Regions from separate parts of the Geodermatophilus sp. SYSU D00684 genome, predicted to be linked through region 2. Evidence: riboswitches for the same ligand, from Rfam matches in the RefSeq annotation. Region 2 holds a riboswitch; each other region holds the start of a gene.
What was found. Region 2 has a riboswitch for cyclic di-AMP ahead of ACI79L_RS09035 (hypothetical protein). Riboswitches for the same ligand answer to the same signal wherever they lie in the genome.
Positions count from the first base shown of each region.

Region 1 (4,451 bases), on a different contig from region 2:
GCGGGTGGAGGACCCGGAGGTCTTCCGCGCCACCCACGAGCTGGTGCTGCGGCTGGTCGGGCAGGGCGCCGTCGACGGGCTGCGGATCGACCACCCCGACGGCCTGGCCGACCCGAAGGGCTACCTGGACCGGCTGGCCGAGGCGTCGGGCGGCCGGTGGACGGTGGTCGAGAAGATCCTCGAGCCCGGCGAGGACCTGCCGGAGAGCTGGCGGGCGGCCGGCACCACCGGCTACGACGCGCTGGCCGAGGTCGACGACGTCCTGGTCGACCCGGCCGGCGAGGCGGCGCTGACCGCGCTGGACACCGAGCTGTCCGGCCGGGCGGTCGACTACGGGCAGCTGGTGCACGCCTGCAAGCGCGAGGTCACCGACGGCATCCTCGGCTCCGAGGTCGCCCGCCTGGTGCGGGTGATCGGCGAGCTGCCGGGCGTCGACGTCGAGACGGAGAAGGAGGCGCTGGCCGAGCTGCTGGCCTCGTTCTCCGTCTACCGCACCTACCTGCCCGACGGCCGCGAGCACCTCGACGCCGCCGTGGGCGACGTCCGCGACCGCCGCCCCGACCTGGTCGCCGCGGTGGACGCCCTGCACCCGGTGCTGGCGCAGGCCGGCACCGAGGCGGCCACCCGGTTCGAGCAGACCAGCGGCCCGGTGATGGCCAAGGGCGTCGAGGACAGCGCCTACTACCGGTGGGCGCGGTTCGCGGTGCTCAACGAGGTCGGCGGCGACCCCGCCCGCTTCGGCAGCACCCCGGAGGAGTTCCACGAGGCGCAGGCGCGGCGGCTGGAGCGCAAGCCGGAGTCGATGACGACGCTCACCACGCACGACACCAAGCGCAGCGAGGACACCCGGGCCCGCCTGGCCGTTCTCGCCGAGGTGCCGACCGAGTGGGCGGACCTGGTCCGCGGGTGGCTGTCCCGCCACCCGCTGCCCGACCGGCCGCTGGCGCACCTGGTGTGGCAGAACCTGGTCGGCGCCTGGCCGCTGTCCCGCGAGCGGGCGCACGCCTACGCCGAGAAGGCCGCCCGCGAGGCCGGGCAGTCGACCACGTGGACCGACGTCGACGAGGCGTTCGAGGCGCAGCTGCACGCGATGGTCGACGCCGCCTTCGACGACGAGGCCACGAACCGCGAGATCGAGGCGTTCGTCGCGCGGATCGCCCCGGCCGGCCGGTCCAACGGGCTGGCGCAGAAGCTGCTGCAGCTGACGATGCCCGGCGTCCCGGACGTCTACCAGGGCACCGAACTGTGGGACCACTCGCTCGTCGACCCCGACAACCGCCGCCCGGTCGACTACGACGAGCGGCGCGCGCTGCTGGCCCGGCTCGACGGCGGGGAGGTGCCCGAGGTCGACGAGACCGGCGCGGCCAAGCTGCTCGTCGTCTCGCGGGCGCTGCGGCTGCGGCGGGACGAGCCCGGGCTGTTCACCGGCTACACCCCGGTGGCCGCCACCGGGTCGGCCGCGCAGCACGTCGTCGCCTTCGACCGTGGGTCCGGGGAGCAGGGCGGCGCGGTGACCGTGGCGACCCGGCTGCCGGTCGCGCTGGCCGCCACCGGCTGGGGCGACACCGCGCTGACGCTGCCGACCGGCGCCTGGCGCGACGTGCTCACCGGCACGCGGGTCGTCTCCGACGCCGGCGGCGCGCCCGTCGGCGAGCTGCTGGCCCGGCTGCCGGTGGCCCTGCTCGTCCGGGAATGAGACGGAGGTCACGGCGGCGCCGGCCGGCGCCGCCGAGTCCTGCACCACCCCCCGGCCGCCGGGCGCGCGCCGCCGCGGGGACGCCGGGCGACACGCCGTGACGAGTGGGGCGGGTGTGCCGTCTCGTGATGCGGCCGTTACGTTTGCTCCCGCACGCGGGCCAATGACTGCCGCGTGCCGGAGCCGGTCCGCCGAACCCCGTCCGCCGGGCTCCGTTCCTCCTGCACAGCCAGGACGGGGGTGGGGGACCCACTTCGGCGCCTGCACCGCGGTCACGGGGGGACCGGACGCAGCGCCTCGGGGTGAAGCCGCGCTCTGCGCGGCCGGGGCACCGATCGCTCCGAACCCGACAGCTCACCTCGCAGGCGGCGGATCGGAGATCCCCCATGCGCACGTCCACGTCCCTGCTCCGCCGTGCCCTCGTGACGACCGGCGTGGCCGCGGCCGCGATCGGCGTCGCCGCCGGCCCGGCCTCGGCCGCCTCCCCGAACGACTGGGACGCCGTCGCCCAGTGCGAGTCCAGCGGCAACTGGAGCATCAACACCGGCAACGGCTACTACGGCGGCCTGCAGTTCAGCCAGTCCACCTGGGCGGCCTTCGGCGGCACCGAGTACGCCGCCCGCGCCGACCTGGCCACCAAGGCGCAGCAGATCGCCGTCGCCGAGCGCACGCTCGACGTCCAGGGCCCGGGTGCCTGGCCCACCTGCGGCAAGGGCCTGAACCCGGACGCCCCGGAGGCCGGCTCGCCGGCCGCCGCGCCCGCCGCCGCGCCCGCCCCGGCCGAGCCCGCCCCGGCCGCCCGCGCCGGCGAGTCCGCCGCCGGTGCCTCCGGCGGCTCGTACACCGTCCGGTCCGGCGACACGCTGGGCAAGATCGCCCGAGCCCAGGGCGTCGAGGGCGGCTGGAAGGCCCTCTGGTCGGCCAACAGCGGGACGGTCGGCGACCCGAACAAGATCTACGTCGGGCAGGAGCTGCAGCTGCCGTGACCCGTGGCGGTGGCCGGGGGACCCGCTCCCCCGGCCGCCGCTCGCGGTTGACCGCGCCCGCAGCGGGCAAGAGGGACCGGTCAGCCGCACTACCGCTGGGAGGCCCCCGCATGTCCGCACCCGTCGAGTTCGCCGTCTGGGCGCCCGTGCCCGAGCGCGTGCGCCTGCAGGTCGACGGCACGGTGCACGACATGCGCCGCGACGACGACGGCTGGTGGCGGGCCGAGGCCGAGGCCGGCCCGGAGTCCGACTACGGCTACCTGCTCGGCGACGACGACACGCCCCGCCCCGACCCGCGCTCGCGCCGCCAGCCCGACGGCGTGCACGGGCTGTCCCGCCGGTTCGACCCGTCGGCGTACGCGTGGGGCGACAGCGCCTGGACCGGGCGCCCGCTGGCCGGCGGCGTCGTCTACGAGCTGCACGTCGGCACGTTCACCCCCGAGGGCACCCTCGACTCGGCCATCGACCGGCTGGGCCACCTCGCCGACCTCGGCGTCGACTTCGTCGAGCTGCTGCCGGTCAACGGCTTCGACGGCACCCACAACTGGGGCTACGACGGCGTCCTCTGGTACACGGTGCAGGAGAGCTACGGCGGCCCTGCGGCCTACCAGCGCTTCGTCGACGCCTGCCACCAGCGCGGGATCGGCGTCATCCAGGACGTCGTCTACAACCACCTCGGCCCGTCGGGGAACTACCTGCCGCTGTTCATGCCGGTCTTCAGCGAGGGCGGCGCGAACACCTGGGGCGAGTCGGTCAACCTGTCCGGGCCGGACTCCGACGAGGTGCGCCGGTACATCCTGGACAACGCCCTGATGTGGCTGCGCGACATGCACGTCGACGGGCTGCGGCTGGACGCCGTCCACGCGCTGGTCGACGAGCGCGCCACCCACGTGCTCGAGGAGATGGCGCAGGAGGTCGACCGGCTCTCGGTCGCGGTCGGCCGGCCGCTCACGCTCATCGCCGAGAGCGACCTGAACGACCCCCGGATGGTCACCCCGCGGGTGGCCGGCGGCACCGGCATCCACGCCCAGTGGAGCGACGACTTCCACCACGCGCTGCACGCGACGCTCACCGGCGAGGGCCAGGGCTACTACGGCGACTTCGCCGAGGCCGGCCTCGCGGGGCTGGCCAAGACCCTCACCGGCGCCTTCTTCCACGACGGCACGTGGTCGAGCTTCCGCCGCCGCTCCCACGGCCGGCCGGTGGACACCGCGCGGCTGCCCGGCTGGAAGTTCCTCGGCTACCTGCAGGACCACGACCAGGTCGGCAACCGCGCCATCGGGGACCGCGTCTCGGCGACGCTGTCCCCCGGCCTGCTCGCCGTCGGCGCGACCCTGGTGCTCACCGGCCCGTTCACGCCGATGCTGTTCATGGGCGAGGAGTGGGGCGCCTCGACGCCGTGGCAGTTCTTCACCAGCCACACCGACCCGGACATCGGCCGCGCGACGGCCGAGGGCCGCAAGAACGAGTTCGCCGAGCACGGCTGGGACGCCGACGAGGTGCCCGATCCGCAGGACCCCGAGACCTTCCGCCGCTCGAAGCTGGACTGGTCCGAGCCCGGCCGGGAACCGCACGCGCGGCTGCTCGAGGTGCACCGGACGCTGCTGGCGCTGCGCCGGCGGCACCCGGACCTGGTCGACCCCGACCTGTCGGCGGTCGAGGTCGGCTGGGACGACGACGACCGCGTGCTCGTGGTGCACCGCGGTGCGCTGCGGGTGGTGGCCAACCTGTCCGGGCAGCCGCAGCAGGTGGAGCTGGACCGCCCGGCC
Region 1 is NZ_JBJGZI010000014.1:125,511-129,961, reverse strand. It holds gene treY (malto-oligosyltrehalose synthase) at 1-1,696, shown strand, start outside; cyclic di-AMP (ydaO/yuaA leader) riboswitch at 1,945-2,079, shown strand; gene ACI79L_RS12415 (transglycosylase family protein) at 2,083-2,682, shown strand; gene treZ (malto-oligosyltrehalose trehalohydrolase) at 2,793-4,451, shown strand, end outside.
Region 1: another riboswitch for cyclic di-AMP. It lies ahead of ACI79L_RS12415 (transglycosylase family protein); the one in region 2 lies ahead of ACI79L_RS09035 (hypothetical protein).

Region 2 (4,451 bases):
GCGGCCCCGACGCGGTGCCGCGACCGGGGGCCGGCGGACCCACCCGGCGGGTGGTGCTGACCGGTCTCGGGCTGGGCGCGGTCGGGTACGCCACCCAGGCGGGCCTCTACTTCTCCGCGCTCGAGCGGATCGACGCGTCCCTGGTGGCGCTGGTCCTCTACACCTACCCGGCCCTGGTCACCCTCGCCGCCGCCGCGCTCGGGCGGGAACGGCTGACACCGGCACGGGCGGCTGCGGTGCTCGTCGCGTCGGCCGGGACGCTGCTGGTCCTCCTCGGCGCCGGTGCGCTCCGGTTCGACCCGCTGGGCGCGGCCGCCGCCTTCGGCGCCGCGGTGACCTACACGGTCTACATCCTCGTCGCGGACACCGTGGTGCACCGCCTGCCCCCGGTGGTGCTCTCCGTGCTGGTGATGACCGGGGCCGCCGGCACGCTCGCCGTCCGCGCCGCGGTGACCGGCGGCGTCGACCTCGGCCTCGGGCCGGCCGGGTGGCTGTGGGTCGGGTGCATCGCGGTGGTCTCCACCGTCGTGGCGATGCTCGCCTTCTTCGCCGGCCTGCGGAGGACCGGACCGTCCACCGCGTCGATCCTCTCGACGTTCGAGCCCGTGGTCACCACCGCGCTGGCCGCGCTCGCCCTGGGCGAGTTCCTCACCCCCGTCCAGCTCGCCGGCGGCCTGCTGGTGCTGGTCTCCGTGGCCGTCGTCCAGCTCCGGCCCCGGTCGGGGCGGCGCGCACCGGCGGCACCCCGGACCGCCCCGGTCCCGGCCGACGACGACCGGGTCGACGTGGCGCCGGTACTGGTCGACCAGGTCCAGCCGGCGGACGCGGACCATCTCACCGGTCCCGCCGGATCCCGGGGATCCGGCGGCGTTCGCTAGGCAGGCACCTCCTGGAAGGCGCGCACCTCGATCCGTGCGCCGAGCGCCTTCGACGCCTTCGCGGCCCAGGAGACGGCCGCCTCCCGGTCCGGCGCCTCGACGACCCAGAAGCCGCCGAGGTACTCCGGTGCCTGCGTGAACGGCCCGTCGGCGAGGGCGAGATCGCTGCCGGTGTGGTCGACGGTGACCGCGGTCGACGGCGGGTGCAGCCCACCGGCGAAGACCAGTGCGCCGGACGCCGCGAGCTCCTCCAGGAAGGCGCCGGCCGCCGTCAGGGCGGCCTCCAGCTCGGCGGGGTCCATCGACGCCATCGTCGGCTCCTCGGCCGAGTCGTGCGGCATGGACAGCAGGTACTGCGTCACGGGTCCTCCCGGGTCGTCGCCGCGGCCCGTCCGGCCGCTTCCCACGGGAGGGGGACCCCGGCCGGCGCGACGACTCATCGGTCGCGTCCCGCCGGGAAGCGGCCCCGCCGCGCCCCGGAGGGCACCCCGGCTCGGAGGGGGACGACGGACGAGTCGGCCTGTACGCCGGGTTCTGTCCTCGGGCGCCTCGCGGCCTCCCGATGGGCGGTCATCCATCTAGGCCCGCCGTTGCCGGCGGGCTCGAGCGGTCCACCCGCAGGCTCGGGCGGGCAGCCCTCGAACGCCTGCGCAGGACGGCGTCCGGTCTCCCGTCCGCCGTCCCTTCTCGACCTTGCTCCGGGTGGGGTTTACCGAGCCGCACCGGTCACCCGGTGCGCTGGTGGTCTCTTACACCACCGTTTCACCCTCACCAGCCCTGTCTCCGGAGAGGCACTGCTGGCGGTCTGTTCTCTGTGGCACTGTCCCGCGGGTCACCCCGGGTCGCCGTTAGCGACCACCCTGCCCTGTGGAGCCCGGACGTTCCTCGGCGGCGGGGTCTCCCCCGCCGACGCGACCGCCCGGCCGACTCGTCCGTCGTGCCGACCAGTCTACGGATGCCCTCAGCGGAACTCCGGAGTCCGCGCTGCGGGCTCGGGCGGACGCTCCTACGGTGACTCCGTCCGGCCGTCCACCCTCCAGTCCCGGGGGGCCACACCGGACGCCGCCGAGTCGCGGTCACCACGGGTGGCCGCGAGCCGGGGACCCACCGCACCACCGGGGTGAGTCCCGCCTCCCGAGACCCGGGAGGGGGTAGGGCGCAGATCCCCGCCCGAACCCGTCAGCTGACCCGGTAGGCGGCCACGGGAGAACGGAGAACCACCGCGGGGTGCGCCGACGGCGCCTGCCCCGGCCTGCCCCCGCACACCCTGCGACGCGCGCCGCGACCCGTCCAGACCCACCGGTCGCCGCGCACGACGGACCCGGCCCCGGCCACCTCCGCGACGGCCTGCGCTCCAGCAGCCGCCCGTCGCCCGGCCGCGCGCCGGCCCGTCCCGCAGGTCCCCTCACGCGACGGGTGACCGTCCAGCCACGGACGGCGCCACGCGGAAACCGACGTCAGGAGCTCTCCTCGTCATGCCCTCGAACAGCAAGCGCACGATCCGCCGCACCCTCACGGCCGGCGCCCTCGCCGTCGCCTTCGGGCTCTCCGGGCAGTCGGCGGCCCAGGCCGACTGGGACGGTCCCCGCCGCGACTGGTCGGGCGGCTGGTCCCAGGACCGGGCCCCGGCCGCGGCCCCCGCGGCCGCACCGGCCGCCGCCCCCGCCGCCGCGGCGGCGGTGTCCACGAACCTCAGCGGGAAGCCGACCGCCACCTCGACCTCCTACAGCGCCTGGGCGGCGCACGTCCGTCCGGTCGTCGCCGAGGTCGCGCAGCGGTTCGGGGTGTCCACGGTGCTCACCCGGCCCGGGCACTCCCCCACCCAGCAGCTCGCCGCGGACTTCATGGTCTACGCCGACTCCGGCAAGGGGAACGCCGTCGCCCAGTACGTCATCGACAACGCCGCGCGCCTCCACGTCGACTACGTCATCTGGAAGCAGCGGATCTTCGTGATCGGGAGCTCCGGCTGGCGGGGCATGGCCGACCGCGGGTCGCCCACCGCCAACCACATGGACCACGTCCACGTGAGCTTCAACCCCTGACCGGCCCGGACGCGGCCCCGGGCATCCCCCGGGGCCGCGTCCCCGTCAGCCGGCGTACAGGACGAAGCCGCTCACCCGCCGGCCGTCGACGTCGGGGGTCACCACGTCGACCTGTCGCCGTGCCTGTTCCTCGACCGGCTCGGCCGACAGCGCCTCCAGGTAGCGGCGGTGCTCGGCCAGCGAGGCCACCGCCCGGTCGACGACGTCGGTCACGTCGACGGTGTGCGTGACCCCCACCGGCGTCGAGACGGCGGTCCAGCGCACGCCGCGCCAGGGCTCGGGGTCGGCGAGCTCGGCGAAGACCCACTCGTTGGCCGCGTCGCCGACGGCGTCCACCACCGCCCGGCCCAGCACCCGGTGGTCGGCGCTGTTCCAGGAGCCGAGCGCGGCGCCCGGCGGCGTCCACGTGTCGCCGAAGTGCAGCGTCACCACGAGGTCGGGACGGTGCCGCCGGATCGCCGCCGCGATCGCCCGCCGCAGGTCCAGCCCCTCGGTCAGCCGCCCGTCGGGGTGACCGAGGAACTCGACCACCGACACGCCGACCACCGCCGCCGCGGCCCGCTGCTCGCGCTCGCGCAGCGGCCCCGCGGCCTCCGGCGGCAGCCCGGCGATGCCGGCCTCGCCGCTGGTGGCCATCACGTACCGGACGTCGCGCCCGGCCGCGGTCCACGCCGCGACGGCGGCCGCGCAGCCGTACTCCACGTCGTCGGGGTGCGCGACGACGACCAGGGCGCGCTGCCAGTCCTCGGGGAACGCCTCCGCCATGCGGGCAGTCTGCCCGGGAGCCCGACGGCGTCCCCGCGCGCGGCCGCTGACGCCTCAGCGCCCCCGGGCCACCCGCAGCGCCGCGGCGATCATCGGCGCCTGCAGCGGCAGCCGGACCACCGCCGCGGCCAGCAGCGCCGGCCGCCCGCGCGCCACCCCGACGTGGTGGAGATGGGCCGGCACGAACGACGCCAGCAGCACGGCCGCGGCCCACCCGCCGGCCCGGCGGCTCGCGGGTGCGGCCAGCAGCGCCGCGGTGCCGACCTCGGCGACCCCGCTGCCGAGCACCCACCCCCGGGCGTCGCCGAGCTCGGGCGGCACCAGCCACTCGTAGGTCCGCGGCCGCACCAGGTGCAGCACGCCGGAGCCGCCGAGGGCGGCGGCCAGCCAGGTCGCCGGGGCGGGGAGTCGCATGCACCGACCGTAGGCTGGCGCCCCGTGACGGCCGCCGACCTCCTGATCGCGGCCGCGGTGGCGCTCGGCGCGGGGGCGGTCAACTCGATCGCCGGCGGCGGGTCGCTGATCCTCTTCCCCACCCTGGTCGGGCTGGGCCTGGGCACCGTGGCGGCCAACGTCACCAACTCGGTGGCGCAGTGGCCCGGCTACCTCGGCGGCATGGTCGGGTTCCGCCGCGAGTACGCCGGCCAGCGCAGCCGGCTGGTGCGCCTGGGTGCGGTCTCGGCGCTCGGCGGGGTCGCCGGCAGCGTGCTGCTGCTGACCACGCCGAGCGAGGCCTTCGACGTCGTCGTGCCGGTGCTCGTCCTGC
Region 2 is NZ_JBJGZI010000010.1:44,480-48,930, reverse strand. It holds gene ACI79L_RS09050 (DMT family transporter) at 1-878, shown strand, start outside; gene ACI79L_RS09045 (YciI family protein) at 875-1,240, opposite strand; RNA gene rnpB (RNase P RNA component class A) at 1,386-1,809, opposite strand; cyclic di-AMP (ydaO/yuaA leader) riboswitch at 1,932-2,091, shown strand; gene ACI79L_RS09035 (hypothetical protein) at 2,354-2,920, shown strand; gene ACI79L_RS09030 (PIG-L deacetylase family protein) at 2,966-3,685, opposite strand; gene ACI79L_RS09025 (DoxX family protein) at 3,740-4,099, opposite strand; gene ACI79L_RS09020 (sulfite exporter TauE/SafE family protein) at 4,124-4,451, shown strand, end outside.

Region 3 (4,451 bases), on a different contig from region 2:
CAGCGGCGCCCAGGTCAGCAGCCAGCCGAGCAGGGCGACGGCGGCGGCCGCGCCGAGCGCCCCGATGAGCGTGCCGGTCAGGACGTCGTCGGTGGCGACGTGCCCGAGCTCGTGGGCGACGATCGACTCGATCTCCTCCGGGGGGACGTCGGCCAGCAGGGTGTCGTAGAGGACCACCCGGCGGGTGGAGCCGAACCCGGACACGTAGGCGTTGAGCGACGTCGTCCGCCGGGACGCGTCGGCGACCAGGACGTCCTCGACCGGGGAGCCGCTCTCCTCGGCCAGCCGCAGCAGGTCGGTGCGCAGCTCGCCGGCCGGCAGCGGCGTGAAGCGGTTGAACGCCGGCTCGATGACCACCGGGTAGAGGAAGGAGCCGGCGACGACCAGCGCGGCCGCGCCGCCGGCGGCCCACGCCCACCAGGTGCGGGGCGCGCGGCGGGCCAGCGCGACGAGCACGAGCAGGCCGAGCGCGGTGAGCCCGGCGTCGATGGCGGTGGAGACCGCGACGTCGCGCAGCCACAGCGGCCAGGAGCGGGTGGACAGCCCGTAGCGGTGCCGCACCACCTCGCCGTAGGCGGAGATCGGCAGCGTCACCAGCCGGCCGACGACGACCAGCGCGACCGTGCCCAGCAGCACGGTGAGCGGCCGGCGGCGGCCTCCCGCGCGGCCGACCGCGGTGACCAGCCGGCTGCCCAGGCGGGTGAGCCCGAGCAGCGCGGAGACCGCCAGCCCGAGCACCAGGTTGGTCAGCGACGCGGGACGGATGTCGGCGGCGAGGGCCTCGGCGCGGCGGACGACCTCGGCGGGCAGCCCGGCGTCGTCGGTGACCGGGGACGCGCCGCCGGGCGGGGTGGGCAGCAGCGTCCAGGGCGTGCGGAGGGCGATGACGACGACGAGCGCCGCACCGAGCACGAGCGCGACCAGCAGCGCGGCCCGGCGGGAGCCGGTGCGGCCGGGGCGGGTGGCCGCGGGGCCGGGGCGGGTGCTCGTCCCGCCCGCCCTGCTCACCCGGCCGATCCTAGGCGCGCGCCGGCCCCGCACCGCGATCTCCCTCCGCAGCGCTCTCCCTCCGCAGCGCTCTCCCTCCGCAGCGCTCTCCCTCCGCAAGGCGCTCCTCCGCGGACGCCGAGGGCCGGCGACCCGTCGGGGTCACCGGCCCTCGGTGGTGGTCCTTCGTCTAAGCGATGCGGCGCATCGCGGTGATGCCGCCCATCGAGTCGACCGACACGACCTTCACCGGCTGCCCCGATGTGGAGGCGTGCACCATCTGGCCGTTGCCGATGTACATCGAGACGTGGCTGACCGGGCTGTAGTAGAAGATCAGGTCGCCCGGCTGCAGGTCCGCCCGCGAGACGGCGGCGCCCATGCGCGACTGCATGCTGCTGGAGTGCGGGAGGCTGATCCCGGCCGCCGCGTAGGCGTACTGGGTCAGGCCCGAGCAGTCGAAGGCGTTCGGCCCGCCGGCGCCCCACACGTAGGGGTCGCCCACCTGGGCCAGCGCCGTCTGCACCGCGGTCTGCGCGGCACCGCTGCCGCCGCTGCCCGCCGACGGCGCCGGGGCCGGGGCCGGGGCCGGGGCCGCGGCCTGCGTGCCGGTCGCGGCCGGAGCGCTGTCGCCGCGCGAGCCGCCGGCCGGCTCGTCGCCCGCCTCCGCCTGCGCGCCGGCGGCCAGGCCGGCCTCCTGCGCGGCGAGCGCCGCCTGCCGCTGCGCCTCGGTGAGCGCGGCGAACTGCGCCTGGTAGTCGGCGATGTCGTCCTGGAGCTGCGCCTCCTGGGCGCTCAGGTCGTCGAGGGTGCGCTGCGCGGCGGCCTCGGCGGCCTCGGCGCCGGCCTGCGCCTGCCGGGCGGCAGCCGCCGCCTCGTTCACCTGGTCGAGGACGGAGGTGGTGTGGTCGGCGATCTGGCCGAGGGTGGCCAGCGAGGCGACGAAGTCCTCGGCGGAGTCGCTGGTCAGCAGCAGGTCGAGCCCGGCGAAGCCGTCGCCGTTGCCGTTGCCGGCGTAGGCGCTGCGCGCCACCTGGCGGATCTGGCCGTCGAGGTCCTGCAGCTGGTCCTGCGCCTCGGCGGCGGCCCGGTCGGCCTCGTCGGCGGCGGCCTGCTGCTGGGCGAGGACCTCGCGGGCCTCGTTGACCTGCTCGCTGACGACCTCGAGCCGGTGGCCGGCCTCGGCGGCGAGCTGGGCGGCCTGCTCCGGGGTGCCGGCCCGCTCGGGGTCGGCGGCCGCGGTGCCGGACAGCAGGCCGAGGGTCAGCGCGGCGGTGGTGCCGACGAGGGTGGCCCGGCCGAGGTGGCGGGGCCGCGACGGGCGGTGCGGCCCGGTGGTGCGGGTGGCGGATGTGGACTTCTCGCGTGCATGCCCCAGGACGGGGCGGGGGGTCGCCACGGGCGGCGGCTCTCCGTTTCTTCCTCAGCAACCGCCTACCGAGTTAGCTGACGGGTTCGGGCTGGGAAGACGTGCCCTATCTCCGCGCCCCGGTCGGGACCGGCGCGCACGAGAACTCACCCCAGTGCTGCGGTGGGTCCCCGGCTCACCTCGCGCACCTCCGGGGAGGGGCGTCCGGTGACTCGGCGGTGTCGGCCGAGGTCACCCTGCGTCGGGTGACGACCACCCGGCCGGACGGCGCCACAGTACGGACGTGATGCAGTTGTGACAAACGGGGGGTGCGTGGACTGTGAGAACACGCACGGTCAGCAGCCGCGCCACTCCGGTGCGTACCCGGTTTCGGGTGGTCCCCCGCCGGTCAGCCCGTGCGCCGGCGCCCGTCCCGCGACGGCCGGTGCCGCAGCGGCGGCACCAGGCCGCCCTCGGCCAGCGCCCGCACCGCCCGCCGCTCGACGTCGTCGAGCTCCACGACGACGCCCGGGCGCGGCAGGGCGCCGTCGGCGGTCCGGGCCGCCGGGACGGGGGGCACCGGCAGCAGCACGGGGCCGGTGTCCCGCTCCGCGGGCGGGGCGCCCAGCAGGGCGGTGACGACGCAGTCGGCGCAGCCGGCGCCGCGCGCGGTGCACGAGTCGCAGTCGATGAGCATGGCCGTGTCCCTCCGGTGCCCCGGCCGCGCCGCCCGGTGCCGGGCCGCGGTCGGGACGGGTCTCCCTGTCGGTTGCCCGGCACGCTAGGGACGGCCACCGACAGTCCCGGCTCAGCCGCCCGCGTACTCCCAGTGCCAGGGCTCCTCGCGGCCGTTGCCCGGGTCGGCCCAGGTCGGGTGCAGCCACCCGAACCGGCCGGCGTTGGCGACCATCCACGCGTACTGCGGCGTGCCGAAGCCGTCGACGCCGCCGCACAGGTCGACCGCCAGCCCCCACCCGTGGTTGCTGGTGCCCGGGACCGCGGCCAGCGCCGGCTTCTCCCCGTAGAGGCGGACCTGGCCGGCGTAGGTGCGGTAGGAGTCGGTGATGCAGAGCGGCTGCCCGAACGCCGACGCGAACGCCGCGCTCATCGCCCGCCAGGCCGCCGCGGCGTCGCAGCGCAGCGAGTGGCCGCCCACCCCGATCGGGCACAGCGCGCTCGGCGGGATGAGGCCGTTGGGGTATCCGCCCCAGGCCCGGGCGCCGTCGAAGCTCGGCGGGTAGACGGTGTTGCCGCACTCGACCCGCAGGGCGCCGCCGGCCGGGCCGGGGGCGGGCACCTCCGGCCGCGGGCCGAGGCTCGGCCGGCCGACGTGCAGCACCTGGTCGGCGGGCAGGCGGCGGACGACGACGGCGCCGGCCCACGCGTCGGCGGCGAGCATGGTCTGCGCGTCCAGCGCGATGCCGACGTGCCCCAGGCCCGACTCGGGGGTGCCGAGGAAGACCAGGTCGCCGGGCAGGACGTCGGCCGGGTCGACGGGCGTGGTGACCGCGAACAGGCCGGCCTGGTCGGCGGGCAGGTCGATGCCGGCGTCGCGGTAGACGGTGGAGACCAGCGAGCCGCAGTCCCAGGAGTCCGGGCCGGCCGTCCCCGGCGCGTAGGGCCGCCCGAGGGCGTCCATCGCCGCGGTGACCGCCGCCAGCGTCTCGGCGGGCAGCACGAGCAGCGACACCGGCCGGCGCGGCAGCTGCGCGGCGCCGCGCTGGGCGCCGCCGGCGGCCGCGCCGACCGGGGTGAGCCCCGCGGGCAGGCCCCGCACGGGGTCGAGCAGCTCGGCCGCCGGCGGCGCGGCGGCCCCCGCCTCGCGCAGCTGGTCGAGGTAGGCGCGCCAGTTGGCCGCCGTCTGGGTGTTGACGTCGACCTGCTGGCGCTGCAGGTCCGACAGCTGCCGGTCGACGTCGCCGAGCGCGACGTCGAGCTCCGCGGTCACCGCGTCGGCGGCGGCCTCCAGGTCGGCCACCTCCCCGGCCAGCCGGTCGGCCCGCTGCCGCGCCTCGGCGAGGACGGCGTCGGCGGAGGTCTGCCGGTCGACCGCGGCCCGCCGCTGCTCCTCGGCGGCGCCGACCACCTCGGCGGTGTGCGCGTCGACGGCCTCCAGGTA
Region 3 is NZ_JBJGZI010000035.1:30,204-34,654, forward strand. It holds gene ACI79L_RS21100 (M48 family metallopeptidase) at 1-1,008, opposite strand, end outside; gene ACI79L_RS21105 (C40 family peptidase) at 1,178-2,383, opposite strand; cyclic di-AMP (ydaO/yuaA leader) riboswitch at 2,400-2,581, opposite strand; gene ACI79L_RS21110 (hypothetical protein) at 2,742-3,029, opposite strand; gene ACI79L_RS21115 (D-alanyl-D-alanine carboxypeptidase family protein) at 3,141-4,451, opposite strand, start outside.
Region 3: another riboswitch for cyclic di-AMP. It lies ahead of ACI79L_RS21105 (C40 family peptidase); the one in region 2 lies ahead of ACI79L_RS09035 (hypothetical protein).